Regions from separate parts of the Paenibacillus sp. QJM3NY_38 genome, predicted to be linked through region 3. Evidence: predicted binding sites of a transcription regulator. Region 3 holds the regulator's gene; each other region holds the start of a gene.
The links. Region 3 encodes Rex, which represses fermentation and respiration genes when NADH is low (regulators of the CRP and FNR family bind a similar motif). Its sites were predicted from a motif close to TTGTGAAATATTTCACAA; they were not measured.
Positions count from the first base shown of each region.

Region 1: ric (iron-sulfur cluster repair di-iron protein) is a predicted target of Rex. The motif match lies at 2,846-2,863, and genes of this name have one in related genera.
Region 2: nirB (nitrite reductase large subunit NirB) is a predicted target of Rex. The motif match lies at 5,512-5,529, and genes of this name have one in related genera.
Region 4: AC0VZ8_RS31680 (TorD/DmsD family molecular chaperone) is a predicted target of Rex. The motif match lies at 1,994-2,011, and genes of this name have one in related genera.

Region 1 covers NZ_CM149665.1:3,581,853-3,589,903, reverse strand. The annotation lists gene AC0VZ8_RS16525 (methyl-accepting chemotaxis protein) at 1-403, opposite strand, end outside; gene yfmT (benzaldehyde dehydrogenase) at 422-1,876, opposite strand; gene ric (iron-sulfur cluster repair di-iron protein) at 2,117-2,815, opposite strand; gene AC0VZ8_RS16510 (pectinesterase family protein) at 3,067-8,051, opposite strand, start outside.
Region 2 covers NZ_CM149665.1:2,403,881-2,411,931, forward strand. The annotation lists gene AC0VZ8_RS10590 (Gfo/Idh/MocA family protein) at 1-227, shown strand, start outside; gene AC0VZ8_RS10595 (Gfo/Idh/MocA family protein) at 401-1,486, shown strand; gene AC0VZ8_RS10600 (sugar phosphate isomerase/epimerase family protein) at 1,532-2,500, shown strand; gene AC0VZ8_RS10605 (ThuA domain-containing protein) at 2,546-3,268, shown strand; gene AC0VZ8_RS10610 (uracil-DNA glycosylase) at 3,442-4,110, shown strand; gene AC0VZ8_RS10615 (winged helix-turn-helix transcriptional regulator) at 4,260-4,580, shown strand; gene AC0VZ8_RS10620 (hypothetical protein) at 4,764-5,438, shown strand; gene nirB (nitrite reductase large subunit NirB) at 5,616-8,051, shown strand, end outside.
Region 3 covers NZ_CM149665.1:2,749,831-2,757,881, reverse strand. The annotation lists gene AC0VZ8_RS12510 (cell wall elongation regulator TseB-like domain-containing protein) at 1-173, opposite strand, end outside; gene AC0VZ8_RS12505 (amidohydrolase) at 205-1,506, opposite strand; gene AC0VZ8_RS12500 (redox-sensing transcriptional repressor Rex) at 1,481-2,143, opposite strand; gene dinG (ATP-dependent DNA helicase DinG) at 2,206-5,082, opposite strand; gene AC0VZ8_RS12490 (hypothetical protein) at 5,254-5,883, opposite strand; gene panD (aspartate 1-decarboxylase) at 6,004-6,387, opposite strand; gene panC (pantoate--beta-alanine ligase) at 6,380-7,270, opposite strand; gene panB (3-methyl-2-oxobutanoate hydroxymethyltransferase) at 7,267-8,051, opposite strand, start outside.
Region 4 covers NZ_CM149665.1:6,806,580-6,814,630, reverse strand. The annotation lists gene mobA (molybdenum cofactor guanylyltransferase) at 73-729, shown strand; gene moaA (GTP 3',8-cyclase MoaA) at 876-1,880, opposite strand; gene AC0VZ8_RS31680 (TorD/DmsD family molecular chaperone) at 2,222-2,899, shown strand; gene AC0VZ8_RS31675 (efflux RND transporter permease subunit) at 2,979-6,215, opposite strand; gene AC0VZ8_RS31670 (TetR/AcrR family transcriptional regulator) at 6,262-7,197, opposite strand; gene AC0VZ8_RS31665 (DMT family transporter) at 7,349-7,663, opposite strand; gene AC0VZ8_RS31660 (DMT family transporter) at 7,663-8,004, opposite strand.

The DNA.
Region 1 (8,051 bases), 830 kb from region 3:
TGGTCTGTTCAACAATTGCCGAAAAACTCTCGGCCATCTCAAACAGCGCATTCGCTTTTTCAAGACTTGTCCCCATGCCTACACCCCCGATAACCCTGCCTTGTTCGTCGTGAAGCGGGATCGCGCGTGCAGCTAGCGGAAATCCAAATAGCTCTTTCGGAACGACAGCCGATAAAGCTTTATTATTGCGGATGGCATCGGTTACGATATCCCCCTCCACTAGCGGGTCTCCAGGTTTGACATTCAGCGAAAAGGTTCTTCCCGGAATGTTGATGATAAGCTTCTCCGTATCATAAATGCCAATCGTGATGTCATCATTCGTGAGACTTTTCAGCAATGGAGCCACCTTTACAAAGGCGCTGATCAGCTCATGCTGTGTTTGCTCTTCAGTCACATTATTCATGCCTATCTCCCCCAACCCTTAATACGGGAATTTCCTTTGTCCGTAATGAACCGATATCCATTTCATGGTCGTAAATTCATCCAGGCTCCATTGTCCATTCAGACGACCCAACCCCGACTGCTTCTCTCCGCCAAATGCTACAATCGGCTCGTCGTTAATCGTGACATCATTTACATGGATCATGCCTGTATGGACCTTCTTCGCCATTTCAACCCCACGTTCAAGATTGGAGGTGTGAATAGCTCCGCTAAGCCCGAAACGTGTATCGTTAGCGATTGCGATTCCTTCCTCTTCCGTTTCGAACGGGATGATACACACAACCGGGCCGAACAACTCCTCTTGTGCTACCTCCATATCCGGTTTGACATTAACGAGGACGGTAGGCTCCACCATTCTGCCGGTGATATTCCCTTGCACCAGTGGAACTGCACCTTGCTCAATGCCCTTCTCAATCAGCTTTTGCAGTGTCTCTGCCTGCCGATGGTTGATGACGGGCCCGATAATGGTCTGCGGATCGCTCGGATCACCTGTTGTTAGGGTGGAAACCTTTGCTTTGTATTTATCTACAAATTCCTGATAGATCGGCTTCTGCACGAGAATCCGGTTGGCCGACATACAGATCTGGCCTTGATGCGTGAATCTGCTGAACGTTGCCGCTTGTACCGCGTAATCGATTTCAGCATCTTCCAGGATAATGAACGCGCTGTTCCCGCCGAGCTCCAGCAGCGGCTTTTTGAAGTGCTTAACGGCCAGCTGGCCAATATGGCTTCCAACCTTGGTCGAACCCGTGAATGAAATGATTCTCGGAATCGGATGCTCAACGAACGCATCGCCAATCTCCTTGATATCTGTCACCACAACATTCAACAATCCCTTCGGTACACCCGCTTCTTCGAAAATCTTGCCGATCAGCGTTCCGCCCGTAATCGGCGAATCCTCATGCGGCTTCAGCACGACGCCGTTGCCGGCCCCTAATGCCGGGGCGACGGACTTCATGGACAAGAAGAAAGGAAAGTTAAATGGACTGATAACCCCAACCACGCCAGCCGGGATCCGGTACAGCCGGTTCTCCTTGCCATCTTCAGTGGAAGGTAAAATCTTTCCCTCCATTCTTAGGGGGAACGTAGCCGCTTCCTTAATCATATTTTTCACAAGACCGATCTCGAATGCCGCCTTCAGACGCGTTCCGCCCAGCTCCCGAACGATAATGGACGTAATATCTTCCTCATGCGACTCCATATATTTAACGGCATTTTCAAGGATGTCGCGTTTACGGTAAGGGTTAACTTTGTCCCATTCCAGCTTAGCTTGGTAGGCAGACTGATAGGCATCATCAATGTCTGCAACGCTCGCGATTTGAAAAGCCGTAATGACCTCATCATTATATGGATTGATGTCAGGCAGCGTTTTACCGCTTTTACCGTCTCGCCATTCCCCGCCTATGAATTGTTTACCCAATTTCGAATAATCCATATGAACCCTCCTGTGTCGAATAATTCCAACTGATATATTTATCGACTGAATACAGGGAATAGTTAAGTGAATTTTATTTGACCTCTTCTCCCTCCCGGGGAAGGAGTCTGCACGCTAATCATGACAAAACAATAACGCCCTAACCATAAGGATAGGGCGTTATTGTTAGGGCGTTATTTTACACGTTCGATAGTCATCCGAGCAATACCTCACCCAGTGAAGAAGGGATTCTAACCAACGTTATACCGCTTGGCGTATCCGCTCAAACAAGATGTTGTTTTCCAGATGGATATGCTCGAAGGTGTCCTTTTCAAGCATGGCCAACCGTTGATAGACCAGCCGATACGTACCGCAGGCATCCGACGGAAGTTCGAAATCAGCGGTTACTTCCCTGAGCTCTTGAAGCAATCTGCCGGCGTGAGCATGTTCATCTTCCAGCTCAGACACATGCGGATTAAGTTCCGTTGCAGCTTGGTGGTTAGGCTCTGCAACAAATTTCAAGATAAGCGGGAATACATGCTCGTCCTCATCCTTCGTATGATCCAACAGTTCGTTTTTCAGATCCGAGAAAAGCTCCTGCACCCGGAGAAGCTCGGGATGATGCTCCCCATGAACGCGGGCCAACTTCGTCACATACGGCGTTAAAGCAGGTAATTCATCCCGCAAGAAGGCATGATGTTTATACTGGATGTATTCAATCAGTTCGGATTCCTTCAGTGAAGCCGGACGGCTTTCCTGATAATCGGCAAACTTGTTCTCCAGGGATTGAACCTTCTCCAGTACGGCGGCAGGTTCCAAATTACGCTGTTTAGCCGCTTCCTCCAGTGGCACCTGCCCTCCACAACAAAAATCAATCCGGAGTGATCGGAATAAATCCGCGGTTTGCGGGATGGATGTAACAATATCGGATACCTGGCTCTGAAGCGTGAATGAACTCATAGTCAAACCTCCTTAGACTAAATCCCGTCTTTGTGAACTATTTCACTCTTACAACCCAAGTATAAGAAACTCCTGTCTCCGTACATGTGATTGCAGTCATACTGAAATGGAACACTATGTGAACGTTCAGGATCCGAGAACTACGGGAGCCAGAGCAACACAAAAACAGGGATCTCATCATCCCTGTTTTGTGGATTCTGGAATAGAAGCATAAATATCCAGCTTGATTCAAAAATTGAGGGCTTTAGAACTTATATAATCTCTTCCCTTAATGCCTCGGCATGCCGCAGCAGGATGTCCGCCGCCAGTTCCGACAGATGTTTGCCCCGCTGTGCCCGGACCTCGTTCTCAAAGCTGCCCATATTCCCCTTATCCAGTTTCTTCGTCAAACTGTTGGCGATACCGGCATTCCCAATCTCTCCGCTGCTCAGGAACCGTTCGATCAAAGCGATCATATCGCCGGTGCTCGTAACCGTCTGAAATTCAATCTCAGCAACTGCCGTATTGCCCGCAAGATCTGCTCCTTCAACGGTTAAGACATGACTTCCGAGCGGAAGCTGATACAGCGGGATGGCTTCACCGGGTTGAACGGGATTACCGTCCAGCTTGATGACCGTCCGGCTGTCGTCGACGCCGGATACGGAATCGCTCATTTCAATGATCGGCGTCCAATCCCTGGAGACATTCCATCTTCCCTCCTGTGCAGGTGTTTCTACGTGAATATCCGGTGGGGACAGATCCATGTTCAATGCAATGGATTGGATGCTTTCCTCAAGACCTGCAGCGTTGACGGAGCGATAGTATATCGCAGCCGCGGCCGCTTCCCGGTCCAGAACGATCGGCCCCGAGTACGGAATCCAGGTGATACCGTCTAAACTGTAGACGGTTTCGGTAACAGTTGAACCGTCGTCTTCCGCACTCAATTCAACGGTAACCGGCACCGTATGCCAGCCGTTCAGGCCGTTAGGTGTTTCCGGAGTTATTTTGGACGATGTGTGCGGAGGTGTATCGTCTTCATCCCCGAAAGGCTGCGGAAGAACAGGCATCATGGTCGGATCCCAACCATCCGTTCCCTTCATCATCATTGGAATCGTGTACAGATTCGCTTCCTCCGGCGTGAGCTGCTTCGACCAATTCGCGCGGGCTTCGGCTGCCGCACCAGGTCCGGTATTGTTATATTCATAGTATTTGGCGGTTTTCTCGTTATCCGGTCGTCCCCAGTTATGCCAGCCTTTATCGTGCACGATTCCTTCCATTTCCGTGTTCATGAACAGCACATGGGCAAAGGGTCTCCATGGACGTCCTAGGTAGACATCTTCGATTCCTTCCGTTCCTGTAATCTTGCTGTTGAGGAACAAATATCCGTAGTTCAGATTTTCCGGCGTGCTGGCGGCGGTAATATATCCGCCTGAACGGACATTGTGAATGACGCTCCGGTCAAACACGGCGATTCCAGGTCCATAGATAAAATCCACCGCTCCTTCAATATAACTGTTCTTTACATACACCCGTTTTCCGGCATTGTTCACAAAGAACGTATCCTGATAACCGATCAAGCGGACATGGTCGAAATAGGCCCGGTCTCCCCGAAGGTCCAGCGCGGGCGCCGGGCCTTGAGGACCCGCTCCATTCGCAAACGTGATATTCTCGGCGGTAAAATCATCGGATTCGACGGCGGTGGCGCGTTCATTGAATCCGGTACCGGTAATACCGGTGTAGGTGATCACCGTCGCTTCCTTGCTCTCGCCGATAAAACTCACGGCATGCTTCGTTTTCGGAACGGTGACTTGTTCCTCATAGATGCCATTCCGGATAAAGATTATCGTTCGGTCCGTATTGCACTCCGGGATGGAGTCCACCGCGGCTTGAACGCTGGTAAACATGCCTGTGCCGTCTTTCGCCACGACGATGACGGAAGCAGGCGTTGCCCCTTTAGAATAGCTTCCGACTCCCGGTCCGTTCTCGTTCACCGACTGGACCGAATAATAATAGGTTTTACCGGTAACGACATCCGTATCGACAAAGCCTGGCTGCCGCAAATCAGAGGCGATGACGCTCCCTTCTTCGCTTCTGGAATCCGACCTAGTAACTTCGTAAGCAACTGCACCTTCTACGGCTGACCAGGAGAGCTTGACGCGGTCCTTAGCCGGGTTTAGTCGAAGATCACCCGGAGGCGGCGTAGTATTCGCTGGGAATGGAATGACCCGAACCGCTTCAGAATTCGCGCTGGAGGCGGTGCCGTTATGTGCGGAAACGACATAATAGTAGGCCGTCCCGTTCTCCAAGCCGCTGTCCTCATAGCGGACATCCTTTACTTGATCGGCAATGACCGTGTAAGGGCCGCCGTGAACGGTGCTTCGCTTGATCTGATAACTCGAAGCTTCGGGTGAGGCATTCCACGAGATCACCGCCGATGCATCGCCGGCACTCGCTTTAACATCCGCTGGCGACTCTAGCGGCGCCACCGGGCGGACCTCGGCCGGGCCCGACGCCTCGCTTTCGCCGGCAACGCTTGTCGCCGTCACCGTGTAATAGTAAACTTTACCGTTTACAAGCCCCGTATCTCTATAGAAGGGCTCTTCTACGCGTCCTGCCTCAATATAAGGCCCTTCCTGACTTTCACTTCGCTTCACCGTATAGGTGACCGCATGCTCCACCGGCTGCCAGGTGAGATCAGCCTGTGTGTTGCGGCTAAGTCCCGTGAGCTCCGTCGGGGCTTGCGGCTTCACGGCGTTCACCGATGGCGTGACACGCACTTGGTTCGAGGGATCGCTTTCTCCTAAATCACTCACGGCGGTAACCACATAATAATAAGTGGTTTCGTTGATTACGCTTGTATCCGTATACGATGGATTGGAAGCACTCAGATCTGATGCCACGGCCTCGTACGGCCCCCCGTTTGCGGTGCTTCTTTTGACGGTATATGATAAAGCACCTTTGGCGTTATCCCAATCCAGCTGAACCTTCCCGTTCCCAGGGATCGCCCGTAGTCCTTTAGGTGCGGCTGCCGGTTCCACGTATACCTTGATGTTGTCGAAGTAGTAGGTTCCTTTGCCAGTTCCGGGCGTTCTGCCGAACAAGGCGCTTCCCAGTCCTAACGTCCGCATATCGTCCCTAAGCTCAACCCCCTCCGCTGCGAGCACGTTGTCCACGTAAATATCCATGGTGTTGGCAGCCGCATTGGCAATGACCTTCAGATTGTACCAGCGGTTGGCGGCCGGGAGGCCGGTCAGCTTAACATCTTGACCATTCTTGTTCTTGTAAACCAGGGCGTACGCATCCTCCTGAATCGGTAGCTGAGGCTTGCGCACCTCAAGAGCAATCGGCGTCTTGGTACCTTCTGCATCCTTGATATGAAGCAGCACCGAAGTGCCGGGCATGGCCGGTGACATGAAATCCGTCTCGACAACGACCGTGCCTGCCTGCCTCGGGAAGTTGATGGTAAACCCTGTGCTGCCAACAGCATTATCGTATACCTTCAGCGCCTTTTCCGAATCGTTGCCCGTAGAATTGACGGGGACTTCCTCCACGGTAACAGTATGATCCGCATCCTGAGGCTGCGGGATCACGCCATATCCGTCAGGTACGGAGCCAGCTTCAAGGTTTTCAAAATCATCGTTCACATAATATACGGTTTTCGGGCCGCTGCCTGTATCTGCCGATATATTGATGTTGGTAAATGTCGAGGTATTGTATTTCCATGTCTCATTGTTCACTTTACCCGCATCCGCCACGAGGCCGACATAGGCTTGCTTAGGCAAATCGACTTGGACGTTTCCGACCGTGGTCCAGCTGGTTCCATCTTGAGAGATCATTGATGTGAATTGGTTATCCTTACGGATAAGCTTGATCCAATAAGGCAGCTGAAATTCCTGCTCCGGCTGAATTCTCGCAACCTCTCCGCCCTCCTCGGCTCGACTAAGGGTAACACCTCTTTTCCCTGTACGAATATAAGGGACGACCAGGGAAACGAATGGAGCATCCTCCTTCAGGCTCTCGCGGAACATGATGCCGGCTTCTGCTTCCTCGTTCGTTGGGGTAATGCTTTCAACCCTGGCAACAATTTCAGCATCGCCCTCAATTTCCTGATAGGCAAAATGAAAGACGTCCTTCGTGCCGCCGATATCTCCGGCAGACTTGACGGTCACTTCGCCAGGTACGTCACCGAGCTGCGTGTGTCCCGGTATTCCCGGACTGCCTATATCAGCCGACTTCCAAGGATCGATGCTTCCTTCGGTATTCGCATGAACGACCACGCTCGTCGAGAACGCCATCGTTCCCGTATCGTCGATCGCTTTCGCGGCCCAATAATGGGTGCCGTCCACAGCGTCCGTCCACTCATAGTGGAACGGCATGCTGTCGTCCTCTCCAACCTTCTCTCCGTTTCGGTAAAACTCGACCTTCGATACGCTTCCGTCTTCATCGGAAACGGACGCTTCAATCGTCACGTTCGATCCGGCTTTGACCACCGTGTTGTTCGCCGGAGCGGTAATGATTGCAGAGGGGTTAGCTGATCCGTTTCCCGTAATGGAATTCAAATACAGCTCCAGATTCGTGTATCCTTCCTCATTGGCCAGATTGCGGTCACTCGGATCTCTCGGGTTCAGCCCGCGATCGATCTCCCAATCATTCGGCATACCATCATGATCATCATCTTCTAACGTGGATCTGACCATCTCTACTAGCGGATATCCGCCCACCTCATTCTGGGAATTGATATGCATGCCAGTTCGGTGGATCACATCATGAATGATTCTGGCATCGACGGCATCCCGTTTCGGCAGGGTGGCTCCGGCGCTTTGCATAACCGCTTCATAAGCCTCTTCGGCGGATTCGGTCGGCAGTGGATTGGCAAAGGAAGCGGGAGTTTCCAGCTTCACGTAATTCGGATACTTATGAACGCCGGACCAGTTATCCTGTGTATATTCCGGATATCCGTCCATAACGTTGCCGTCAATATAGTAGCTCCCGGTGCTCTCCGCATTCATGAACCGGACGACCTCCGTTTCGGGGCCGGGCTTGTAATAATTGTTGATGATATTGGTAACCGAGCCTTTACCTCCGTAAGAAGCAAAGAAACCCCAGTTATATACAACGTTATTTCGAAAATCATGGGAGTTGCCGGCTGTGCTGTCAAAGGCAGGGTTGCGGCTGGAGTTGTGGGCGATCAGGTTATGATGAAAGCTGGTGTTCTTTCCGCCCCATATTCCCCCGTAGCCGTGTCTGCCTTTGACAT
Region 2 (8,051 bases), 350 kb from region 3:
CCGCATTTGAATGCGGGAAGAACGAGCGGGGGCTTGGTATCAACGATATGATCCAATCGATTCATGAGCAGAAGGACCATCGCGTGAGTGCCCGTCTGGCATACCACGTCCTGGAGATTATGCAGTCGTTCCAGCAGTCTTCGCTGGAGGGCCGACATATCGTTCTGCAAAGCACATACCGCTACGGCAAACTTCCGGCGCCGCAGCAGGCAAACATGTCGGAATAGCGAACTGGCAGCCCGGTTCATATTCTTGTACACTGGTTATGAACGACATGCAAACCAGCTTCTGACGGATCTGACAGGGTTTTTGAGTTCTTGGAAATGGTCCGCATGAAAGCGTTGCACTAATATTTGGAGAGTTTCCAAAATGATCAAATGCCTATGGGGAGGAAATGGACATGTCGAAAACGTTGAAGATCGGAATTATCGGTTGCGGGGGAATCGCCAACGGCAAGCATATGCCGAGCTTGAAGAAGCAGGCGCAGGCGGAACTGGTCGCTTTTTGCGACATCGTAGAAGAGCGTGCGCAGAAGGCGGCTGCTGAGTACGGGGTTGAAGGCGCAAAAGTGTACACGGATTTCAGAGAATTGCTGCAAGACGGCAGCATCGATGTTATCCATGTATGTACGCCGAACGATTCTCACTCCGAGATTACGGTAGCATCCCTTGAAGCCGGCAAGCACGTGATGTGCGAAAAGCCTATGGCGAAGACCGTTTCCGAAGCCAAAGCCATGCTGGACGCCGCAAAGCGTACAGGGAAAAAACTTACCATCGGTTACAACAACCGTTTCCGCGACGATAGCATGTATCTGAAAGGCGTCTGTGAGGAAGGCGAGCTGGGCGAGATCTACTACGGTAAAGCGCTGGCTGTTCGCCGCCGCGCCGTTCCGACCTGGGGCGTATTCCTTGACGAAGAGAAGCAAGGCGGAGGTCCGTTGATCGATATCGGTACCCATGCACTGGATTTGACCTTGTGGCTGATGGACAACTACAAGCCGAAGAGCGTGCTGGGATCCACGTTCCATAAACTTGGTCAACGGGAGAATGCGGCGAATGCGTTCGGTCCTTGGGATCCGAAGGAGTTCAAGGTAGAGGATTCGGCATTCGGGTTCATTACGATGGAGAACGGCGCAACGATTATTCTGGAATCCAGCTGGGCCCTTAACGTCGTTGAGACCGGCGAAGCCAAAGCCGTGCTGGCGGGTACAGAAGGCGGAGCTGACATGAAGGACGGTCTGCGTATTAACGGCGAGAAAATGAGCAGATTGTATGAAACCAAAGTCGATTTGAATGCCGGCGGCGTAGCGTTCTATTCCGGCTCCAAGGAAAATGATGCGGACCGGGAAGCCAGAATGTGGCTGGAGGCCATTATTGAGGATAAGGACCCTGTGGTTAAGCCGGAGCAAGCGTTTGTTGTAACGCAAATTCTGGAAGCGATCTATGAATCGGCGAAGACAGGAAAAGCGGTTTATTTCGATAACTAAATCTTGCAATCCCTACTAATATTAAGGTAAACCAGGAGGTATACAATGAAATTAGGCGTATTTATGGTATTGTTGAGCGGACGTAAATTGGAGGATGCCTTGGACTATGTGGCATCCAAGGGTCTTAAAGCGGTTGAGATCGGAACAGGCGGTTATCCTGGGAATGCGCATTGCAACCCGGTCGAGCTGCTGGAGAATGAAACTGCGCTGAAAAGCTTCAAAAATGCGGTGGAATCCCGTGGGTTGATCATTAGCGCACTGAGCTGCCATGGCAACCCGCTTCATCCGCAAAAAGCGATTGCGAAAGAGTTCCATGACACATACGTAAAAACGGTAGAGCTTGCCGAGAAGCTTGAAGTACCTGTTGTTAACACATTCTCCGGCTGTCCAGGCGACCATGAGGATGCCAAATACCCGAACTGGCCGGTTGCGCCTTGGCCTAACGATTACCAAGAGATTCTGACCTGGCAGTGGGATAACAAGGTCATTCCTTACTGGACCGAATGGGGTAAATTTGCTGCAGACCGCAATGTGAAGATTGGTTTGGAATTGCACGGCGGCTTCTCCGTTCATACGCCTGGCACACTGCTCCGTTTACGTGAAGCCGCAGGCGAAGTGATCGGTGCCAACCTGGATCCGAGTCATATGTGGTGGCAAGGGATCGACCCTGTTCAAGCGATTCAAATTTTGGGCCGCGAAGGGGCAATCCACCACTTCCACGCGAAGGATACAAGCATTGACCCGATCAACGTGAACAAGCACGGTCTGACCGATATGCAGTCTTATGCCAACATGCTGGATCGCGCTTGGCAGTTCCGCAGCGTAGGCTATGGGCATGACGTGAAGGAATGGGCGGATATGATGAGTGCCCTTCGTCTGGTTGGATATGATTATGTCGTAAGCATTGAACATGAAGATGGATTGATGTCGATTGAAGAAGGCTTCTCCAAAGCGGTGCAAAATCTTCAGCAGGTGCTGATCGAAGAGCCGCTCGGAGAAATGTGGTGGGTCTAACAGCTTAGCGTAACAACCGAATAAGCAATTAGGGGGAACAGCAAGATGCTTAACGTAACCATTTGGAATGAATTCGTACACGAGAAAATCCATGATGAGGTTCGGAACGTTTATCCAGCCGGGATTCACACAGCTTTGGCGGAGGGTCTGCAAAATCCGGATTTCGTTATCAGAACGGCAACGCTCGATCAGCCGGAGCATGGATTGACGGACGATGTACTGGATTCAACCGATGTGCTGTTGTGGTGGGGGCATATGGCTCATGACCAGGTAAGTGATGAAATCGTAAGCAAAGTCGTAAAACGCGTGCAGGATGGCATGGGTCTGATCGTTCTTCATTCCGGACATTTTTCCAAGCCGTTCAAAGCTTTGATGGGCACGAGCTGCGATTTGAAGTGGCGCGAAGCAGGAGAACAGGAAATTATTTGGAGTGTAAATCCGACACATCCGATTGCGGCAGGAATTACAGGCCCGATCATCATCGAGCACGAGGAAATGTACGGCGAGTTCTTCGATATTCCAGCCCCAGACGAGCTGGTATTTGTCAGCAATTTCGAAGGCGGCGAAGTATTCCGCAGCGGTTGCACGTTCAAGCGTGGTCATGGGAACATTTTCTATTTCCGTCCGGGGCATGAGACCTATCCAACCTACTACAACCCCGAAGTGCTGAAAGTGATCACCAATGCGATTAACTGGGCTAATTCTACAGCAGGCAAGCAAACCTTTGGCAACAGCCAGCCGGTTCGCGCGCTTCCCGTTTTAATCTAAGTTTACGAGCGTTTATTAAGAAGTCATGCGTTAACGAGTCGTTCAGGGGAAGCCCTTGAGCGGCTCGTTTTATCGTTGGCGGTGAATGTTCACCGAAATGTTTTTGACGGCTAGGGATAGAATATACCTAAGTATGGGGTATTGTATGATATACAAGAAGGGGGGCTGTACACATGAATGAAGTACAAAGCGCACCTGTAGATCCCGCAATCATCGCCATATGCCAGGCCAAGCTTGTCCATCAACCCGTAGAGGGCTTCCTGCTGGGGAGAGGAGTCCGCTTCGCCAAGATTATGTTTATTGGGGAAGCACCCGGCGCACATGAAGTTCTGGAAGGTTTACCTTTTGTAGGGCAGGCCGGGCAAGAGATGAATGCCTACCTGGAACGCCTGACCCTGACCCGGGAGCAAGTGTATATTACCAGTGCCATGAGAAGCAGGCCCTATAAGGAAAAGCTAATCGTGAGATCCTCGGGCGAGAGCGTCATCAGCCGTTCTAATCGCACACCGACGAAGGCGGAAATATGGGCCCATGCACCTTTGCTTGATGAAGAGATCCGATGGGTTCGCCCGCACATTATCGCACCCATGGGAAATACGGCACTGCACCGGTTAATCGGAAGCCATGAAACGGTGACATCGCTGCACGGCAAACTGATGGAGGGCCCGGTCCAGCAAGCAGCAGACCTAGAGAATCCAAGTGCAGGCTATATGTTTTCGGAGGAAACCTATAAGATATTCCCTCTGTTCCATCCAGCGGCCGTGCTGTATAATAGGAAATTGTCCACATTGATCGAGAATGATTTGGATATTTTGGCTCGTATTTTATGGGATAAAAGCTGATTTTATGGGAAAAAGGGGCTAGGTGGTTTTCAGTTTCTCGGAAATGTGCTAAAATGAAACATACTTACAATTCGTAAGTTTTCTAGTTTTTTTTGACTAAGCTTATGAGTTTCTATAAACAAGGTGACTTCGTAAAGAGGTGAAGGGATATGGAAGTTACAAATGTTACGATGTGTCCCCGTTTTGAATCTGCATTTTCTTTTCTGGGCAAACGGTGGAACGGTTTGATTATTCAAACGTTGATGAGCGGGCCTAAGCGTTTTAAGGATATTTCGAATTTGATTCCGTCCATGAGCGATAAAATGCTCTCCGAGCGGATGAAGGATTTGGAATGTGAAGGGATACTGATTCGTCATGTCTATCCGGAAACACCGGTACGTATTGAATATGAACTGACTGAAAAAGGCAAAGCACTTCGTCCGGTGATGGAGCAAATTGCATCCTGGGCAGAACAATGGGTCGAAAGATGAGTCATCTTAAGACTCCCCTTGATGATTAAACCCTGGCATGAGACATCCTCATTTCAGGGTTTTTTTTCTAAACGGAAGTATGGTTCCTGTTTATTTACGGCAAGAATAGGTGGACATGCACCAAGCGGACGCGGCTGCTATATGATGTAAATAACGAGAGCGGCATATCAAGGAGGCGAGCCCATGACCAAGCGAACGTATATCTCCCGTTTCCATTATGGACAAGAGGACATCTCAGAACTTGAAAACGCTTCATTAAAAGTGCTTCATATTTTTGAGAAAACCAAGCGGATGCTGAGCCAATATGTGCCGGACTCCCTGTGGTTAGCTGCTTCTGGAACAAGCCCGGAACCTGCAGAACACCTTAACCAAAACGGTACCAGTGCTTCAGTCATGTTTCAGAAATGGGTCAAAGCCCCTGGCGGATGGAAGTTCATTGGTTATGAAACCGATCGATTTCATGCTGCCGGGCAGAATAGGGGACGAACGGGAAGATTTCTGCAGATGATCATCTGGTCACTCTATGAGAAAATCGTGATGATGCATCCCTTCCTTGGCAGCGAGCCGTTTTTTGACGGGGAAGAGCTGGATGTGATTGCGAATTACTTTGTGCCTACGTATATCAGCGCCGTACCGTTGGTGGAGCAGGGAAAAGCCTTTAAGACCATACAGGCCGGCATCGTTCTGTATCAGGAGCATATTCAGGCGCCTGCCGTCACTATGCAATCGGATGGCGGCTTATTAGAGGGGAACTGGATGACCGGGGTAAATCTGGATGCGAAGGGGTTTGCGGGTATTCGCCCTTATTTAAAAGTGCCAAGCGGTGAACGAGCCTATATGGAAGCCGATATTATATAGAGTGTTCTTATCATAACCTTGTTCAGACGCGGACAGGGTTATTTGGCATTTTTGTTTAAAATTTTAACGATTTATGTGAAATATATCACAAAAAATAATGCCGTCAGACGATATAATTTATGTGAAAGGAACGGAATACCACGATCTAGATAAACGTGTTGGGGAGGAATCGAACTTATGTCCAATATAAAGAGAGAAAAGTTAGTTGTCATTGGCAACGGTATTGCCGGGAATAGCACGGTTGAGCAAATCATTAAATTGGGTGGGAATTTTGACATCACCGTCATTGGACAGGAGCCTCATCTGAATTATAACCGCATTATGCTGTCGTATGTGTTGGAAGGCAGCAAAACCTTGGATGACATTGTATTGAATGATTGGAAATGGTACGAGGATAACCATATCACTTTGCATACGGGTGTCACCGTGACAGCGATTGATGGAGAGCACAAGGTCGTGACCGCCGACAACGGATTGACGGTGCCTTATGACAAAGTAATGATAGCAACGGGCTCGAAGCCTTTTATTTTACATGTACCGGGTAGTGACAAAGAAGGCGTTATCGGTTTCCGTAACATAGCCGATTGCAACCAGATGCTGGAGGCCGCTAAGGCGTACAAGAAAGCGGCAGTCATCGGCGGGGGACTTCTGGGTCTGGAAGCTGCCAAGGGATTGGTCAGCCTCGGCATGGAGGTGACGGTGGTTCATCTCATGCAGGATTTGATGGAGAGCCAGTTGGATTCGATGGCATCCGGCATGCTGAAGAGGGAGCTTGAACAGCAGGGTATCAACTTCTTACTAGGCAAACAAACAACCGAAATATTGGGAGATACCAGAGTCAAGGGACTCCGGTTCAAGGATGGGGATGAGCTTGAAGCCGACCTGGTGGTCATGGCAGTGGGCATCAGAGCGAATACGGGGATCGCCCAAGCGAGCGGAATCGAAGTGAACCGGGGAATCGTGGTTAATGATTATCTTCAAACTTCCTGGCCGGATGTGTATGCGGTTGGCGAATGCTGCGAGCATCGGGGCGTTTGCTACGGCCTGGTTGCACCGTTGTTTGAACAGGGACAGGTACTGGCGAAGCATCTGTGCGGCGTGGAAGGCCAGCCTTACGAGGGAAGCATTGTATCGACGAAACTGAAAATCAGCGGTGTTGATGTATTCTCTGCCGGAGAGTTCATGGAGCAAGCCGAACACGCGGTGATCACCGCGAAAGATGATTGGCGCAAGACTTATAAGAAAATATTAATCCGCGACAATATCATTGTCGGGGCGATATTGTTCGGAGATGTGAGCGATTCGGCAAGCCTTCAATCCATGATTCGGAAAAAGACAGCCATGACGGATGAGATATATGATTCGATCATGGGCACGGATCGTGCAGGGACAGGAGGCGGCAAGGCATTTTCGCTGGAAAAGATGCCCGACGATGAGATCGTATGCGGCTGCAACGGCGTAACCAAAAAAGCCATCGTGGATGCCATTACTCTTCAAGGTCATACGACAGTGGATGAGATCAAAGCTTGCACAGGTGCTACCCGCTCGTGCGGCGGCTGCAAACCTGTCGTGGAGCAAATACTCCAGAGCGTATTGGGCGATGGCTTTAAGGCCGCAGGCAAACAAGGCATATGCCCATGCACGACACTCGATCGGGATGAAATCGTCGCGGAAATCCGTGCGAAGGGACTTACCACAACGAAGGAAGTCATGCATGTTCTGAACTTCAGTAACCCGGAAGGCTGCTCGAAATGCCGCCCGGCCATTCATTATTATCTGGCCATGCTGAACCCGGTAACCCATCAGGAGGAGAGGGAATCCCGTTTTGTTAACGAACGGATGAACGCCAACATTCAGAAAGACGGCACATATACGGTAGTCCCAAGAATGTACGGCGGCGTTACCACGCCGGAGGATTTGAAGAAAATCGCGGATGTATCGCTTAAATATAATGTGAAGGTTGTCAAGGTTACCGGCGGACAGCGTCTGGACCTCATCGGTGTTAAGAAGGAAGACTTGCCGAGCGTCTGGGAAGAGCTCGATATGCCGTCGGGTTATGCATATGCCAAATCGCTGCGGACCGTGAAGACCTGTGTAGGATCCCAATTCTGCCGTTTCGGTACGCAGGATTCGATGGGCATGGGAGCATTCCTCGAGGAGAAATTCGAAAGACTGGATTTTCCGGCGAAATTTAAAATGGCGGTCAACGGATGTCCGCGAAACTGTGCCGAGTCGTGCACGAAAGATATCGGGATCGTTGGCAATGACGGTGGATGGGAAATATTCGTTGGAGGCAACGGCGGCACGAAGGCACGTCTGGCGGATTCGTTCTGCAAAGTGAAAACGGATGAAGAGCTGGTCGAAATCTGCGGAGCCCTGATGCAGTATTACCGTGAAACCGGTAAGTACTTGGAGAGAACCTCGGAGTGGGTAGAACGCTTGGGACTGGAACAAATCCGAGCCGTTATCCTGGACGATCCGAAGCAGCGTAAGGAACTGGTGGAGAGAATCGAGCTTGCCCTGCAGCAAGTTGAGGATCCTTGGAAGAAAGTGCTGAACGACGAGAAGCTGCGTTATACGTTATTCGAGGATGCAAGACCAGTGATCAGCAAA
Region 3 (8,051 bases):
TTATAGGTCTTCCCGGACGTAACCAATTGGCCATGCTGTTTGGCGGCAGCAATTGCCATTCTTTCTTCATTCCAAGCATCTTTCATCACATATGAATAATAGAGCTGTAAACCAAGCAGTAACAGCAGCACGCCGGATACACTCAGCAATATCCACTTCGTTTTTTTCTTCAAATCCGTCTTCCTCGCTCCCCTTGATTATTCCCTAGAGGGTTGTAAGACGCTCAAAGGCACGCTGCGCTTCCCGGCGGATACGTTCCTCATCGAGAGTAAGACTCGCGCCATTCTTCACTACCTGCTTGCCGTCAACCCATACATGCTCAACATCCTTCGCACTGGCGGAGTAGATAGCATGAGAAATGTAATCCGTCTTCGGAAGGAAGTGCGCCTGATCCGTGTTCAGTGCGATCATATCTGCCTTCATACCTACCGCAAGCGTACCAATATCCGTAAGGAAGGCTGACTTGGCTCCATATTCTGTACCCATCCGAAGCGCTTCGGATGCTGGAATTGCGGTTGGATCCCCGCTTACTCCTTTATGGATCAGTGCGGCCAGCCGCATCTCTTCAAACATATCCAGATTATTATTGCTGGCAGGTCCATCGGTACCCAAAGACACGGTGACCCCGGCTTTCAGCAGTTCAGGCACGCGAGCGATGCCGCTGGCAAGCTTCAAATTGCTGCCTGGATTATGCGAAACCATAACTTGATGTTTGGCCAGAATTTCGATTTCTTCATCGGTTAGATGGACGGCATGCGCAAGCAGCGTTGGACGGGAGAACATGCCAAGCTTCTCTAGATGGGCAACAGGGCGAAGTCCGTAGTCATTTACATTCTGAGCGACTTCCGTTTCCGTTTCGGACATATGCGTATGCAAAGGCAAATTCAAATCATGTGATGCTTGCACGAATTTTTCGATGAAATCCGGCGGGCACGTATAGGGTGCATGCGGTGAGATCATCGTCGTAATCCTACCGTCAGCCTGACCATGCCAGTCTTTCGCGAATGCAACCGCCTCATCCAGCTTCTGCTGCTGCACCTCAGGCGGACATAATCCGATGACACCGCGTGTCAGAACGCCGCGCATGCCTGAGTCCTCCACTACCTTTGCAACCTGATCCATATGATCATACATATCCACAAATGTCGTGGTTCCGCCTTTGATCATCTCCAGCACGGAGAGTGAGGTTCCCCAGTATACATCGTCGGCCGTGAATTTGGCTTCCATCGGCCACATTTTTTCCTGAAGCCATACCTGTAGTGCCAGATCGTCGCCATACCCGCGAAGAAGCGACATGGCCGCATGTCCGTGCGTGTTCACCAATCCAGGCAGGAAAAACAGATGGGTTCCGTCGATGATTTCTGTTCCCTCTTGGACAGTCGGCTCTTCTTCACCCAGGTAGGTGATCCGGTCGTTCTCCACGACCATATATCCGCGTAACACGGATCTGCCTTCCTCTAGTACCGCAAACGTTCCGTTTTTAACCATCCACTTCGTTGTCGTCATGTGCATCCTCCTTGCCGTTATCCAAATAATAGGCCAAACTCTGCAAATCCGTAGTAAAATCTGCCGTATGAATCCGGATATGGGCTGGAGCTTTCAGGATGGTCGGTGCAAAATTCAGGATAGCCTCGATGCCTGCCGCGATAAGTTGATTCGCTACATTCTGCGCCTCAAAATCCGGAACGGTGATAATCCCGATACGAATGCCGTACTCATGAACCGTCTTCTCCAGCTCCTCCATCGGCTGTACGACCAAATTGTTAATTTTCATACCAACTTTGGGAGAATACGAATCGAAAACCGCCACAATCTTCATATTGTCCTTCAGAAATGCATTGTAATTCGATAATGCATGTCCAAGATTACCGGCCCCAATCAATGCGACATTGATCTTCTGGTCCAGCTTTAGAATCTGGCGAATTTTCTCGATCAGATAAGATACGTCATATCCGATCCCTTTCCGTCCAAAATCACCGAAATACGCTAGGTCCTTACGAATTTGAGCAGGATTGAGGTCCAGTTTCTGCCCCAGTTCCTGGGAGGAAACCGTGGAGACCTCCCTTTTCTGAAGCTCATTCAAATAGCGCAAGTATACAGGTAATCTGCGGACCACGGCTTCCGAAATTTTTTCCGATTTCATGCATGCTCCCCCTAATAATAGGTTAATAACTACATTTGTTTGTGCTCGTTCATGGTTTCACTTTATTCAGCTTGGTTCTCTATGCCTGCCTCTTCCTGCAGCCATTCCGAAATTCGGGGAACGATCCCCTCTGTCGGCATGTGCTCCATCTTCGGTCCAGGCAAGGAATATAAGAAATACTTCCCATAATAGGATTCAATGACCCGAGTATCGTAGACGATGACAATCCCCTTATCCTGCGCGGTCCGTACCAGTCGGCCAAATCCCTGTTTGAAGCGAATGACCGCTTGCGGAACCGAAAGCTTCATAAACGGGTTCTTCTTCTGCTGCTGCAGAAGCTCGCTCTTGGCTTCGACCAGAGGGTGATTCGGCGGTTGGAACGGCAGCCGGACGATGGCGAGGCAGGTGAGCGCCTCACCGGGTATATCTACTCCTTCCCAGAAGGAGCTGGTGCCCAGCAGAACCGAAGCGCTGCTATCCTGGAATCTCCGGATTAACTTGGTACGGCTGGTTCCGTCCATCCCTTGTCCCAGTACCGTAATATCGCTGGATCCCAGCGCCTCCTTCAAGGGCTCATGCACCTGACGCAGCATGCGGTACGAGGTGAACAGGACAAGCATGCGACCATGCGTTGCGATGGCCGTATCAGCCAATGATTGCACAAGTGTATTCACAAAGAGTGCATCCCCGACCGAGCCCTTCACGCTCGGAAAATCGCGCGGCACAACAAGGAGAGCTTGCTCCCTGTAATTAAACGGGGACGGCAGCAGGACCGTATTCAGGTTGCCGTTATCTGCCGCTTCCTGAAGACCCAAATTCTCGATCATGAACTGAAACGATTTGTCCACCGACAAGGTCGCCGATGTCAGGATCACGCTTTGTTTTTTGTCAAAAAACAATTCCTTTAAGTGGGTGCTGACATCGACGGGCACCGCATAAAGCTGCAGCGATTTGCCGCGGAAGTTGCCGTTCGCCTCCATCCAGTATACCGTACCCTCATCGTTCAGCGACATGAAGGTCCTCAGGACCTCGCGGTGTGCCGCCAGGTCCTTAAACAGACCCGATAGGTCTGTTAACAGACTGTCCGCGCTGTAGTCGTCCAGATCTTCCTTCATTTCGGCAATCAGCTTATCACCCTTGCGAACGACATCGCCCAGCGTCAGATGAATTTGATGCTCCAGCTCAGCCAGCGAATTCCAATCCTTCGGCTTCTTCAGAGGCGATAAGCGAAGCGAGAATTGACCGGCATCCCCCGGAGTCGCGTCTCCGCGCTCCGGAAGCAGTCCGAACAATTGATCGCTGAGCCGGTCCCAATTCTCTTTGACGGTGATCAGATCCGGATAAATCCGGTCGATGACGGAAGACCACTCGACAGCCTTCTCATGGGATGACGCTTGCAGCAGCTGGCGAAGAGCCGGAAGCTGACCGCTGCGGCTGTCTTTGTACATACGGGTCAACGTGTGGACAACCGAAAAATATTTCATCTGCAAGCCAAGGTGCTTGCCGGCGACGTCCTCCAGATGATGCGCTTCATCGATGACGAGACGGTCATAACTAGGAAGCAGCTGGTGATTCGCTTTCACGTCGGTGAACAGCTTCGAATGGTTCGTAATGACAACATCCGCGATGCCCGCTTCATGTTTGGCCCTGTGATAATAACATTTGCGGAACCATGGGCAGGCACGGCCCAGGCAGGAATCCGAATCACTGGAAATGGTCTCCCAGAAATCCCCTCCGCGACCGCCAAGGTTCAGCTCCTCATCATCCCCGTTCTCCGTCTGGGTCAGCCAGACCAGCATCTGCGCCGCGGTGATCACATCTTCCTTCGGGGTATGAAAATCTCTTCTATTTATTTTATGTTCAAATTTTCTCAAACACAAATAATGGCCTCTTCCCTTGAAAATAGCCGCTTTAAAAGGAAAAGGAACAACCTGGGTGAGCAGGGGAATATCCCGGTCACGCAGCTGTTCTTGAAGGTTGATCGTATGCGTGCTCACCATAACCTTCTGTTCCTGCTTCACGCTTTGATAAATCGACGGCAGCAAATACCCGAGGGATTTGCCTGTTCCCGTGCCGGCTTCGATCAATAGATGTTTATTGTTATCGAGTGCCTGCATCACTTCCTGGAACATCATGTCCTGGGCATCCCTGCTCTCGTAATGAGGCAGCGTTTCCTTTAGACGTTCACGGACATCATTCATGTATTGCTCAAAGCTTACATCAGCCAAGGGATTAGGCGCCGTCTCATCCCTGGCAGGAGCAATATCGTTCCAATCGTCAACAGCCAGGGCGAATTGACGATAGTACGTATGGGTGTCTCCGGCTTGTACTGCCTGGAGCTCCCTGTCGGCACGGATGCCGTCAAAGAACCAGGCCAAGTCGCTGTCCTCGTCGGCAAACAGGTCGCTTAACCGCTGCACGGTAAGCAGTGGAAGCTCATCGATCTCCTCCAGGCATTTCAGCAGCGCATAGGCTGTGGCAAGTGCATCGCTGTCCGCCTGATGCGGACGGTCATGCTCCAGGCCGAAATGAGAGGACACCATCCCAAGCTGATAAGAAGGCAGCGAGGGAAAACATATTTTTAAGAAGTGCATCGTATCTAGAATTCGGCCGCTGAACGGTAAATAGCCGCAGCGATCGAGTGCATTCTGCAAAAAGTTAAAATCAAAAGCGACATTGTGCCCAACCAATACAACATCGTCGAGCATGGGCACGAGTTCCATCATCATTTCTTCCAATGACGGAGCATCCGCTACATCACTGTCGGAAATGCCGGTCAAACCGGTAATAAAAGGAGGGATCGGAATCCCGGGATTGACATAGGTGCCGTATACGCGGGAGATGCTTCGATCCTCTTCGATGATGGCCAGTCCAACCTGAATGATCTCATCTGCTGACTGGTTGCCCGTGGTTTCAAAATCCAATACGGCAAATTTCATTTCGATAAAATCCCTTTCCTCCAGACTAATTAACAGCATACCAGAAGTTGCGGGATTTGAACATTCCGGGTAAAAAATCCCCGCTCTCCTCCGTAAGCTCCATACGGCAAAAAGCGATACCAAAGTCTCAAGGATGAGCTCTGACATCGCTTCTTGTTTTAGCTTGATTTTTTACAGCAAAGAGATCAATTGGCTGCCGTACTGGAGTTCCCCGCGATTCTGCTTGCAGACCTCCAAATTGATAATGGGGTCAGGAAGCGTCGGGTCGCTGTGAATCGCCAGTGCGAAATGCTCCTCTGCCTTCCCTTGCTGTCCATTCAACACCTCGATGCATCCAAGCGCATTGTAAATCATCGCCCGCATCTTCTTGTTGTCTGCCAGGGGCAGGATGGACACCAATACATCGGATGCCGGTATGGTTTGCCCCAAATAAAGATGGGACATCGCAATATACAGCTTGATCAGAAGGCTATCCGGAAATACGGTGGCGGCCGCCTCAAACTGCTGTATGGCCGGCTGGAACATCAACAACTTGTAATAACCTTGACCGCGAATAAATGCATCAAGCTGCAATTCAGGCGCTTCGGTCGGTGGAAAAACAGGAGGCGAGGCGGCACTCTCGCGGAAGATGGCCATCTTCTCTTCAAAATGGAGCCATTCCTCGATAATGCCCTCGCTCATGCTTTTGAGCATGTTCCAGTTTTGTACCAGCGCCTGTTTTTGGGGACCTTGAGCAGAAGGGTAATGCTTCACAATTTCATCTAACATGTTGTTCATTTCAGCGAATACATGTTGAAACATAGCTGCATCCCACCCTTAGCGGAAAAATGAGATCAGTGCGTCGACCTGAACTCATTTTCTGTAGAAGACGGTCTTTTCATCCCTTTAAGGTCCCGACACATTTTGGTTCTTAGAAGACCTTTAGAGAACCGCGGCGTGTACCTCACGGTATTCCGTGTTTACCGGCTTATTCAATTCGTCAACGATCACGACCGTTGGGGTGTGGTTGTCGTATTCCTCTTTGGACATCATGGCGTAAGAAATGATGATGACGTTGTCGCCAGGCTGTACAAGCCTTGCAGCTGCCCCGTTCAGGCAAATCACGCCGCTGCCGCGTTCGCCTTTGATCACGTACGTTTCCAAACGGGCGCCATTGTTATTGTTCACGATTTGAACTTTTTCATTCTCCAGAAGATCTGCAGCCTCCATTAGATCCTCATCAATGGTAATGCTGCCCACATAGTTCAGATTGGCTTCCGTCACCGTCGCGCGGTGGATTTTGGATTTCATCATTGTTCTAAACATGGGATCCCCCTACTTTTGGTTGAAGTAACGCATTGTCAATGAGGCGGGTACGGCCAAATCGTACGGCCAGCGCCATAATGACGGTTCTGCCTTCATCCACAATGCGATATGAATCTTCCACAGGAACAAGTTCCGGGAAAGTGAGCAATTCTGCATAATCAATGTCTGCGAGCAGGGACCGGGATATGTAATCCCGAAGAAACGCACGGATCTCTCCTGCCGTCGTCGCTTGTCCCTGCCGGATTGCCTCCTGAGCCGTCCGTAATGAGCCCGACAGCACAAGTGCCTGTTCCCGCTCTTCCGGCTTCAAATACACATTGCGCGAGCTTAGAGCAAGGCCGTCAGCTTCGCGAATGATCGGACAAGGCACGATGGTCACGTCCATGTTCAGGTCCTGTACCATTTGCTCAATCACGGCCACCTGCTGGGCATCCTTCATGCCGAAGAAAGCATAGTCAGGTTTTACGATATTAAACAATTTATTAACAACCGTGGTAACACCGTCAAAATGCCCGGGACGGGAGGCCCCGCACAACAATGACGTAATGTCCGATACGGCAATCTTCGTTTTGGTCGGCTGGGGATACATTTCCTGAACCGTTGGAATAAAAACCACATTCACCCCTTCGGATTCCGCCAACGCCAGATCGCGTGCCTCATCCCGAGGGTAGGTCTCATAATCCTCACCCGGTCCGAATTGAATCGGATTGACAAAGATACTGACGACCACCGTACCTGCCATTTCCCGCGCCTTACGCATCAGGCTGGCGTGCCCTTCATGCAAATAACCCATCGTAGGCACAAGTCCTACCGGACCACTGCCGGATTCTCGGCGGTCCTTAAGTTCTGATCTTAATTCCGCAATGGTGCGAATCACTTTCATGATGTCGTGCCCACCTTCTCCTTTTGACTCCCATATAATGTGGTTGTCGTTTCGGAACCTGCATGATTCTCGGCCTTAAAGACATGCTCCTCGGCCGGGAATGAGCGGTCCTTCACTTCCTTCACGTACTGCGTGATGCCTTCACGGATGATGGAACCGACATCGGCGTAGGTTTTCACAAAACGTTTGTCCCGATAAGGGGACGCGTACTTCAATATATCATGGAATACCAGCACCTGACCGTCACAGTAGCGGCCTGCTCCGATGCCAATCGTCGGTATGCTCAGCGCTTTGGAAATTTCCGCCGCTGCCTCTTCCGTTACCAGCTCCAATACAATGGCAAATGCTCCTGCCGCTTCAAGTGCCTTCGCATCATTCATGAGCCGCTGCGCGTCTTGGGCATCCTTGCCCTGTATGCGGTAGCCGCCAATCTGATTCACCGACTGAGGCGTCAGCCCGATATGGCCCAGCACCGGTACGCCGGACTGTACAATCCGTTTCACGGTGCCGGCGATTTCTTCTCCGCCCTCCATTTTCACGGCATGCGCATGGCCTTCCTGCATCAATCTCCGCACCCCGCGGAGACTTTCATCAATATCCCCGTGGTAGGTCATAAACGGCATATCCGCTACGATGAACGTTTCTTCCGCTCCACGAGCGACTGCACGGGTATGGTATACCATGTCGTCAAGTGTTACCGGAATGGTGGAGTTATAGCCAAGCACGACATTACCGAGGGAATCGCCTACCAATATCATATCAATATCCGCTTCCTCCGCCA
Region 4 (8,051 bases), 3.2 Mb from region 3:
CCATTATTCTGGTTATTAACCTATAAACTGAATCGAGTTTTTTACAACGTGTAAGAAAGGCTGGTAGAACATATGAGCTGTCAACCCGTAGATGTCGGCCTTTCGCCAGATCAGGTGACGGGTATCGTACTTGCAGGTGGAGCCTCCCGGAGAATGGGAAGAAACAAGGCGCTCCTGCCCATGCAGGGAATGAGTTTGATCGAGCGAACGGTCCAGGCGCTTGACGAGGTTAGCGGCCGCGTCATCCTATCCACCAATACCCCCGAATCTTATCAATTTCTCGGGTTGGAATGCGCTCCCGACCTTTATGTCGGGCAAGGCCCGATGGCGGGACTTCATGCCGCGCTCAAGTCATCCCAAAGCACATGGAATATGGTCGCTGCGTGCGACATGCCCCATATCCATGAGCGTTTCCTTCGGGGATTGCTGAATCTGGCGAATCAGCAGCTCACAGCCGATGCTGTAATTCCTGTTGTAGAAGGCAGGGTGCATCCGCTGCTGGCGGTATATCGCAAAGAAATCGTAGAAGGCCTTGAACGCAGGCTGATCAAGGGACAACTTCGCATGGTGGAGTGGGTGCAGGAGCTGAATGCCGTCTTCGTGCACGAGGAGCAATTAGAGGCAATTACGGGCCTTGATCCGCGCAAAATTTTATTTAATATGAACACGCCTGGGGAATACGAGGCAGCAGCCGGCCTGATGAATGCCGACTTGCCTGAGGATAGATAGTAGATTTCTATAGCTGAATAAAGGTGTGCAAAAGCACGACGAAACGGTATTTATTTTAAAAAATAACCCCGCCAGCTAAATGCTTGGCGGGGATTTTAATTACAACCATATGACTGCCTTCGGCTATTATACGCACAGCCGACGGTTTACCCGCCGATCTGTGACATACGCCGGACGGTTGGGGTATGGCTTTGCATTTTTTTCTCGAGCGCGAGCGCCATTTCATGATTCAACGGTTTGGAACCCAGCGCTTTGCGGAACAGGTTTGCCACCGCGGAAGGATCATCGACGACGCGGCGCACGTTAAATTCGTCGGACCAGTACAGGCAAGCCTTGATGTGGCCGTCAGCCGTCAGCCTGAGGCGGTTGCAGGAATCGCAGAAATGATCGCTGACCGGATGGATCAGACCGAAGGTTCCTGTAGCTCCAACCACCTTCATATTTCGTGAAGGTCCGTTGCCGGATGGCCCCTGCTCTTCCTGAATGGTCCAACCCGCCTCCTGGCACACTTCAGATACCCGGCTGAGCGGCAGATACGAATCTCGCCAGGCATCGGACGCTTGCCCGATCGGCATGTATTCAATAAAGCGGACATGTAGGGGACGATCGAGCGTCAGCGCGATAAAGTCGCGAATTTCGTCTTCGTTGAAGCCCTTCATTAACACCATGTTTAGTTTGATGGGATCCAGGCCGGCTTCATAAGCGGCTTCAATGCCTTCCAGCACTTTACGCACTTGACCGCCGCGCGTAATGCGCGCGTAGCGATCCTCATGAAGCGAATCCAGACTGATGTTGATTCGGGTAAGTCCGGCTTCCTTAAGCAGGCGAGCTTTGGAGGGGAGCATGATCCCGTTGGTAGTCAGGGATATATCTTGAATTCCTTCAATGGAAGCAATCATATGGACCAAGGATTCCAGGTCCTTGCGTACCAGCGGCTCGCCGCCGGTAAGGCGTACTTTGGAGACGCCCATCGGGGCAAGGACGCGCATGATCGCTGCGATCTCTTCATAACTCATAATCTGATCGGGAGGTTGGAATTCCATCCCTTCTTCCGGCATACAATAGACACATCGAAGATTGCATCGATCTGTCACCGAGATACGAATATAATCATGGACCCGACCGAAAGAATCTTTAAGCGGTTCGATCATGGAAATCCCCCTTTATAGCATGCATGGTCACATTGTAGCCATTCCCCGAACGGGAGTCAATGCATTGTAAGGGTCATGTCAGCCGGACAAGCTGCGTGGATAAGTTCAAGGATTTGTGAGAAGTATCACAGAAAACGCTTTCGGGATCCAGTATATTGAAGCTGTGGACAAAAGCTTTCTCCCCTTGAAAGCGAGTAGTGACATTCTAGATTTCCGAAAGTTTCCTGATTTTTCCGAAATTTTCGGAAATCATTTCAAACTGCTTTCATTAGACGTTCATCTAAGATATACTGTCAAGGATATCACATCCAACAAGAAAGGTTACCAATAGGAGGTTCGATATGGCGATATCACCTGTTCAAACTTTGGAGGTGCCTGACGTCTGTCACAGATGGCTTGAAAACCGGGGTACGGTCTACGAGCTGCTCATCGATTTTTTGGGCAATTGGCCCAGCTTGTCTATGATTGCGGAATGGAGCCGCGGAAGCGGAATTAGCAAGGCTGCGGAGTGTTCGAAGGCCGGTACGGACCTGCTGACCTATTTATGTGGACGCTCACCTGAGGAATTGGTTCGGATTTGCGAATACGAAGGGGCGGAATACCGCCGATTGCTTCAGCAGTCCAAACAGCGTCAGGCGGCAAAGTCTCATTACACGAAGGATGGATGCGCTCAGGATTTAGCCGATTGTTATGCATCCGTCGGTGTTGCCTTTAATAAACTGCACGGGGAAGCGGACGATCATATAGCCATTGAACTGGAATTTATGACACTGCTTCATGACCGTATGCTGAACAATACGTATTGTGAACATAGCATGCTGCAATTGATGGAGGTTCAAGAGAAGTTTCTGGAGGAGCATCTGTTGTCATGGGTGCCATCCCTCTGCAAGGATCTAAAAGGCTCCACGGAAAGCCCGCTTTATCAGTCGGTATTCAGTCTGCTCGAGGAGTTCCTCGCACAGGATCTGAACATGTTGAAGACGTGGAAGCATTCCAGGGAAGCTGTGCTGGTACATTAACGAGCCAGGACAATATCATAGTCATCCAAAAAAAAGCCCCAGCCTCCTAATGTAGGAAGCCGGGGCTTTGATGTTCTAATTAATCTTCGATTCTTTTTTTGCTGAACTTCATCAGGAACTCGTACACGATAGGTACCACCACGAGTGTGAGCAGCGTCGAGCTGATCAGACCGCCGATAACCGTGATGCCGAGTCCTTTCGAAATGATGCCTGCGCTGTTCTCCCAACCGAATACGAGTGGCAGGAGAGCGCCGATCGTTGCGAGTGCCGTCATAAGAATTGGACGAAGACGGGTAGCGCCGGCTTCAAGCAGGGCTTCGCGGGTGCTCATGCCTTCGCGTTCCATATGGATCACGCGGTCGATCAATACAATCGCATTGGTCACGACGATACCGATCAGCATGAGTACGCCCATGAGTGCAGACACGTTCAGTGTCTCGCCTGTAACAAGCAAACCGATAATGGCTCCGATGACAATGAACGGCAGCGAGAACAGGATGGCGAACGGTGCGAGACCGCCACCGAATGTAACCACAAGCACAAAGTATACAATCGCAATGGCTGCCAGCATGGCGAGTCCAAGCTGTCCGAAGGTTTCGTTGATTTGCTCGGTAACGCCTCCGAACTGGACGGATACGCCGTCTGGAAGCTCAAGCTTGTTCATTTCAGTCTCCAGGTTGGTGGAGGCCGACCCAACATCGCTGGACAGGATATCGGCTGTGACGGTCACAACCATTTTCCCGTCGATGCGCATAATAGAGTCAGGAGTCGTTCCTTTTTCCACCTTGGCCACGTCCTTGATCGGCACTTCGATACCGAGTGGAGAGGTGACGGTTTCGTTCTCGATTTCTTTGATGCTCTTATAGGTTTTGCTGTCCGTTTCAATGTAAACATTGTAAGTCTTGTCCTCAATTTTGACTTCGGTCAAGACCGGACGTTCCCGTACGGGAGACAGCTTCATTGCCAATTGTCCTGCGGTCAGGCCAAGGGAGCTCAGCTTCTCTTGGTCAGCAACCAGCGTATACTGCTCGAACGCTTCGGACAAGCTGGTTTCTGCATTCTCGAAAGTGGCTGTATCCTTGTTGGCAAGCTCTGCAATTTGATCAGCTACCGGCTTGATCTGCTCCAGAGAATCGCCAAAGACGTTAACCGTTAACTGGCCGCCGCCAAAGCCGCCGGCTGCCATGTCCATATTGGACCAAGTACCGTCCGGTACTTCCTTGGCAAGATCTTCGACAAGGGCTTTTTTGACATCTTCGAAGTTTTTCGTGTCCGGGTCATACATAATATAGAACAATCCGGAATTCGCTGATCCCATACCAAGCGGATTGCTTCCACCGATGGAGTACTGCATCGTTTCGACTCCAGGTTGATCCAGGATCAATTTCTCCGCTTTTAATGCGCGTTCCTCCACATCCTCCAGCATGACGCCAGGTTCAGGAGAATAAGTCACCATGGCATATTTGTCTTCCTGTTCCGGAATGAAGCTAACGCCAAGGTACTTCGTCAGGAACAAGCTTCCTACTAATAACGCGATGGCTGCCAGGAATGTAATGGCTTTGTGATTCAGCGTCCATTTCAGAATGGAACGATACCCGCGGGCCATTGCGCCCGGTTTCTCCGCATGATCATGTTTGTTCTTCAAGCCTTTGCGGAACAGGCTGTGCGCCATAGCGGGCACGAGCGTGATCGCTACGACCAGGGAAGCGAGCAGTGCGAAGACCATCGTCAATGCAAATGGCATGAACAGCTCTCCGACCATACCGCTGACCAGGGTAAGCGGCAGGAATACCGCGATGGTTACGATAGTGGAGGACATGATCGGCACAAACATTTCACGTGTAGCGGCGCTGATGAGCTCCCGGCCCGTTAATTTCTCGGTCGAGAGGGACATGCGCCGGTAGATATTCTCGATAACGACGATCGAGTCATCGACAACCCGGCCGATGGCAACGGTCATGGCACCGAGCGACATCATATTCAGGGTGATATCCATTTGTCTCAGACAGAGCACCGCAATCAGCAAGGACAATGGGATCGAAATAATCGATATAATCGTCGAACGGATGTTGCGCAGGAATACCATTATGATCAGAACGGCGAACAATGCGCCGAATAATGCCTTGGAAAGCATCGTATGAACAGAGTCTTCAATTGGCTTGCCTTGGTCCAGCATGATCGTCAGATCCATGCCAGGATAGAGGCCTCTCAATTCTTCTGCCTTGTCTTTCACCTGATTGACAACGTCAACCGTATTGGCATCGTTTGCTTTCACGATTTGGATACCGATTGATTCCTTCCCGTTGGTGCGGGAGATGGATTCCGAGGTTCCAATAACTTCAATTTTGGCAATCTCGCTGAGTTTTACGGTTGGAATGCCGGTTGGAACGGCAGGAGCACCGCTTGGTCCGCCTGCAGCAGCACCGGTTCCAGGAGCACCTTGTTGGCCTGCCCCGGCATTCGGAGCGCCGGCTCCGGCAGCTGCATCACCGGAAGGCTGCGATGGTTGTTGACCTGCCCCGGCATTCGGAGTGCCGGCTCCGGCAGCTGCATCTGCACCGCCGCCGCCCGGAATAACCGGAATAGCGATATTTTTCAGATCGTCAATGCCGATAATGCCGCCATCAATAGCAACGGCCTTCTGGGATTTGTCCATTTCGAACATGCCGAGCGGAACGTACAGCGCGGAACCCTGCACAATACCTTTGACGGTATCCTCCGTCAAGCCAAGCTCGTTCAGTTTGTCCTGATTAAACTTAAGCTGTACCTCGTTCACGAATTGGCCAGCTACCTGGATGGAAGCAACGCCGTCCAAATCCTCCAGCTCCGGAACGATATCGTTCTCTGTGATGCGTGTTAATTCATCCAATGCCATGTTGTCTTTGTTCGCAATACTTAGGGAGACAACCGGCATGGAGCTCATGCTGAATTTGGATATGGTAGGTTTCTGAGCGTCATCGGGCAGCTTTACCTCGTTTATGGCTTCACGAACAGCGGCTGTAGCGTTGTCCAGATCACTACCATAATCAAACTCAACCATGACGTTGGCTGCATTCTCCATGGATGTGGAGGTTACGGTTTTGACGCCGTCAATATTGCGGAGTCTCGTTTCGAGCGGTTTGGTGACATCCTCCACAACACCTTCAGGGGCTGCGCCCGGATAGATCGCGGTGACACTTAAGAACGGGACGTTAATATCCGGAATGGTTTCCTGCTTCATCGTCAGTCCGCTGTATAACCCACCGAAGCTGACGATGATGGTCAGCAGCCAGATCGCAAACTTGTTGCGAAGCGAGAAATTGATAATTCCTTTCATTAGGCGATTCTCTCTCCTCTCCAAAACTCTATGTCTCTAACTTAGACTAATTTCCCTGCATCATTCCACCGGGTGTCAGATAGCTTTCGAGCACGGTAACAATGGTTCCCTTCAGCTCCGCAAACAATGCTTCAATTTCCTCGATTCCCTCCAAGTTAGCAAGCATTCCTTTCAGAACGGCCCGGCTGGGCTGGAGGGCAAGCAGTTCTTTCTCCATAATATTGAGCGACTCCATCGCATCTTCCCGGACATCCGTCTCTACCTGAATCTTCTTTAGTTCATTCTTCATCGCCTTAATGACGATGAGCGGGTGACGAGTTGTACGAATGTCGGTTTGGCATAATTGGCCCAATTGCCCTACCGCCTCCATCGGGATCAGGGGCTCGGGCCGTCTGCGCAGAATACTGTCCACAATATCATCGAGCAGCTGAATTTGGTGATCAGCGGTGATTCCCACATTCAAATGGAACCCGGGCATGAACAGGAAGCGGATATACGAACCCAGCATACTGCCCATAAACATGCCGATTTCCAATGTGTATGGCTCTACTTCGGGCCCATAAATGGATTTCAGCTTATTGTTAAACCACTGCAATGCAGCCAGCATTTCCTGTTGCATGTCTTCTTTGTCAAAAGGCGGTTTCCCCGGCATCTGATCATGGAACTGCTTCAGGAGAAATTCCCGGATCTCCAGAAAATGGATCAGAAGCACTTCCGTCTGCTTGCGCAGCTGCTCCTTGGGCGCGAGAAGCGGATCGTGGTCGACCCGGAGAATCTCATCTTTAATCCGGCTTGCGATATGCTCGTAAATGCTCTTTTCCAGTTCCTCTTTGGACTTGAAATGAAGATAGAGGCTGCCTTTCGACATCCCGCATACTTCGGCGATTTCCTGCATGGAGGTAACCGAAGAGCCCTTCGCGGAAAACAGCTGCATCGCAGTGATGAGAATTTGCTGTCGTTTTTCTGCCGTTTTATCAGCCAATCAATAGCTCACCTCACTTGAGAACTTTGCGGTTCTTGGATTGACCATAAGGTCAAGAATTATTATATATGAAAAAGAACGACCGTTTCAACTTTACTACGGTCGTCCTTTACGTTAGGTTCTGAAAACTTATGAAATTTTACAAAAGTAACTAACTGATCAATTTCAGGCCGACGGCCGAGCACAGGATCATGGCGATAAAGAGCACGCGCCGCCATTCCTTCGGTTCACCGAACAGGAGCATTCCGGTAATGGCGCCTCCCACCGTCCCGATTCCCGTCCAGATGGCATAAGCGGTACCCATAGGCAGTACGGTCATGGCGTAGGAGAGGAGGGTGAAGCTGGCGGCAAAAGATAAGGCCAAAATCAGTACATATTGCCATCCCTTGCGCTCCGACACGCCTTTGATGCCGATGACGCCGCCGATTTCGAATAATCCGGCAAATACAAGAGCAACCCAGGCCATTACTTACTCACCTCCGGTTCCGCATGATCCGCCGTAACCAGCTTCAGGCCGATCACGCCTGCCAGCAGCACGCAGATCAGAAGCACCTTGAGCAGTTTAAACGGTTCTCCGAAGAACAGCATTTCGGAAGCGACCGTTCCGGCTGTGCCGATTCCCGTGAATACGGCATACACCGTTCCGACCGGCAGCCGTTTGGCTGCCTCGATAATAAGATAGAAGCTGACTGCAATGGCGGCTATGGTTCCAATCCATTCCCAGATGTTAGAGGAATGCTTCAAACCCATAACCCATATGATTTCGACCAATCCACCAAGCAGCACAAAAATCCAGTTGCGATTCATTATGATTGTTCACTCCTCTTATGAAAAAAAACAACAGTAAACTTACA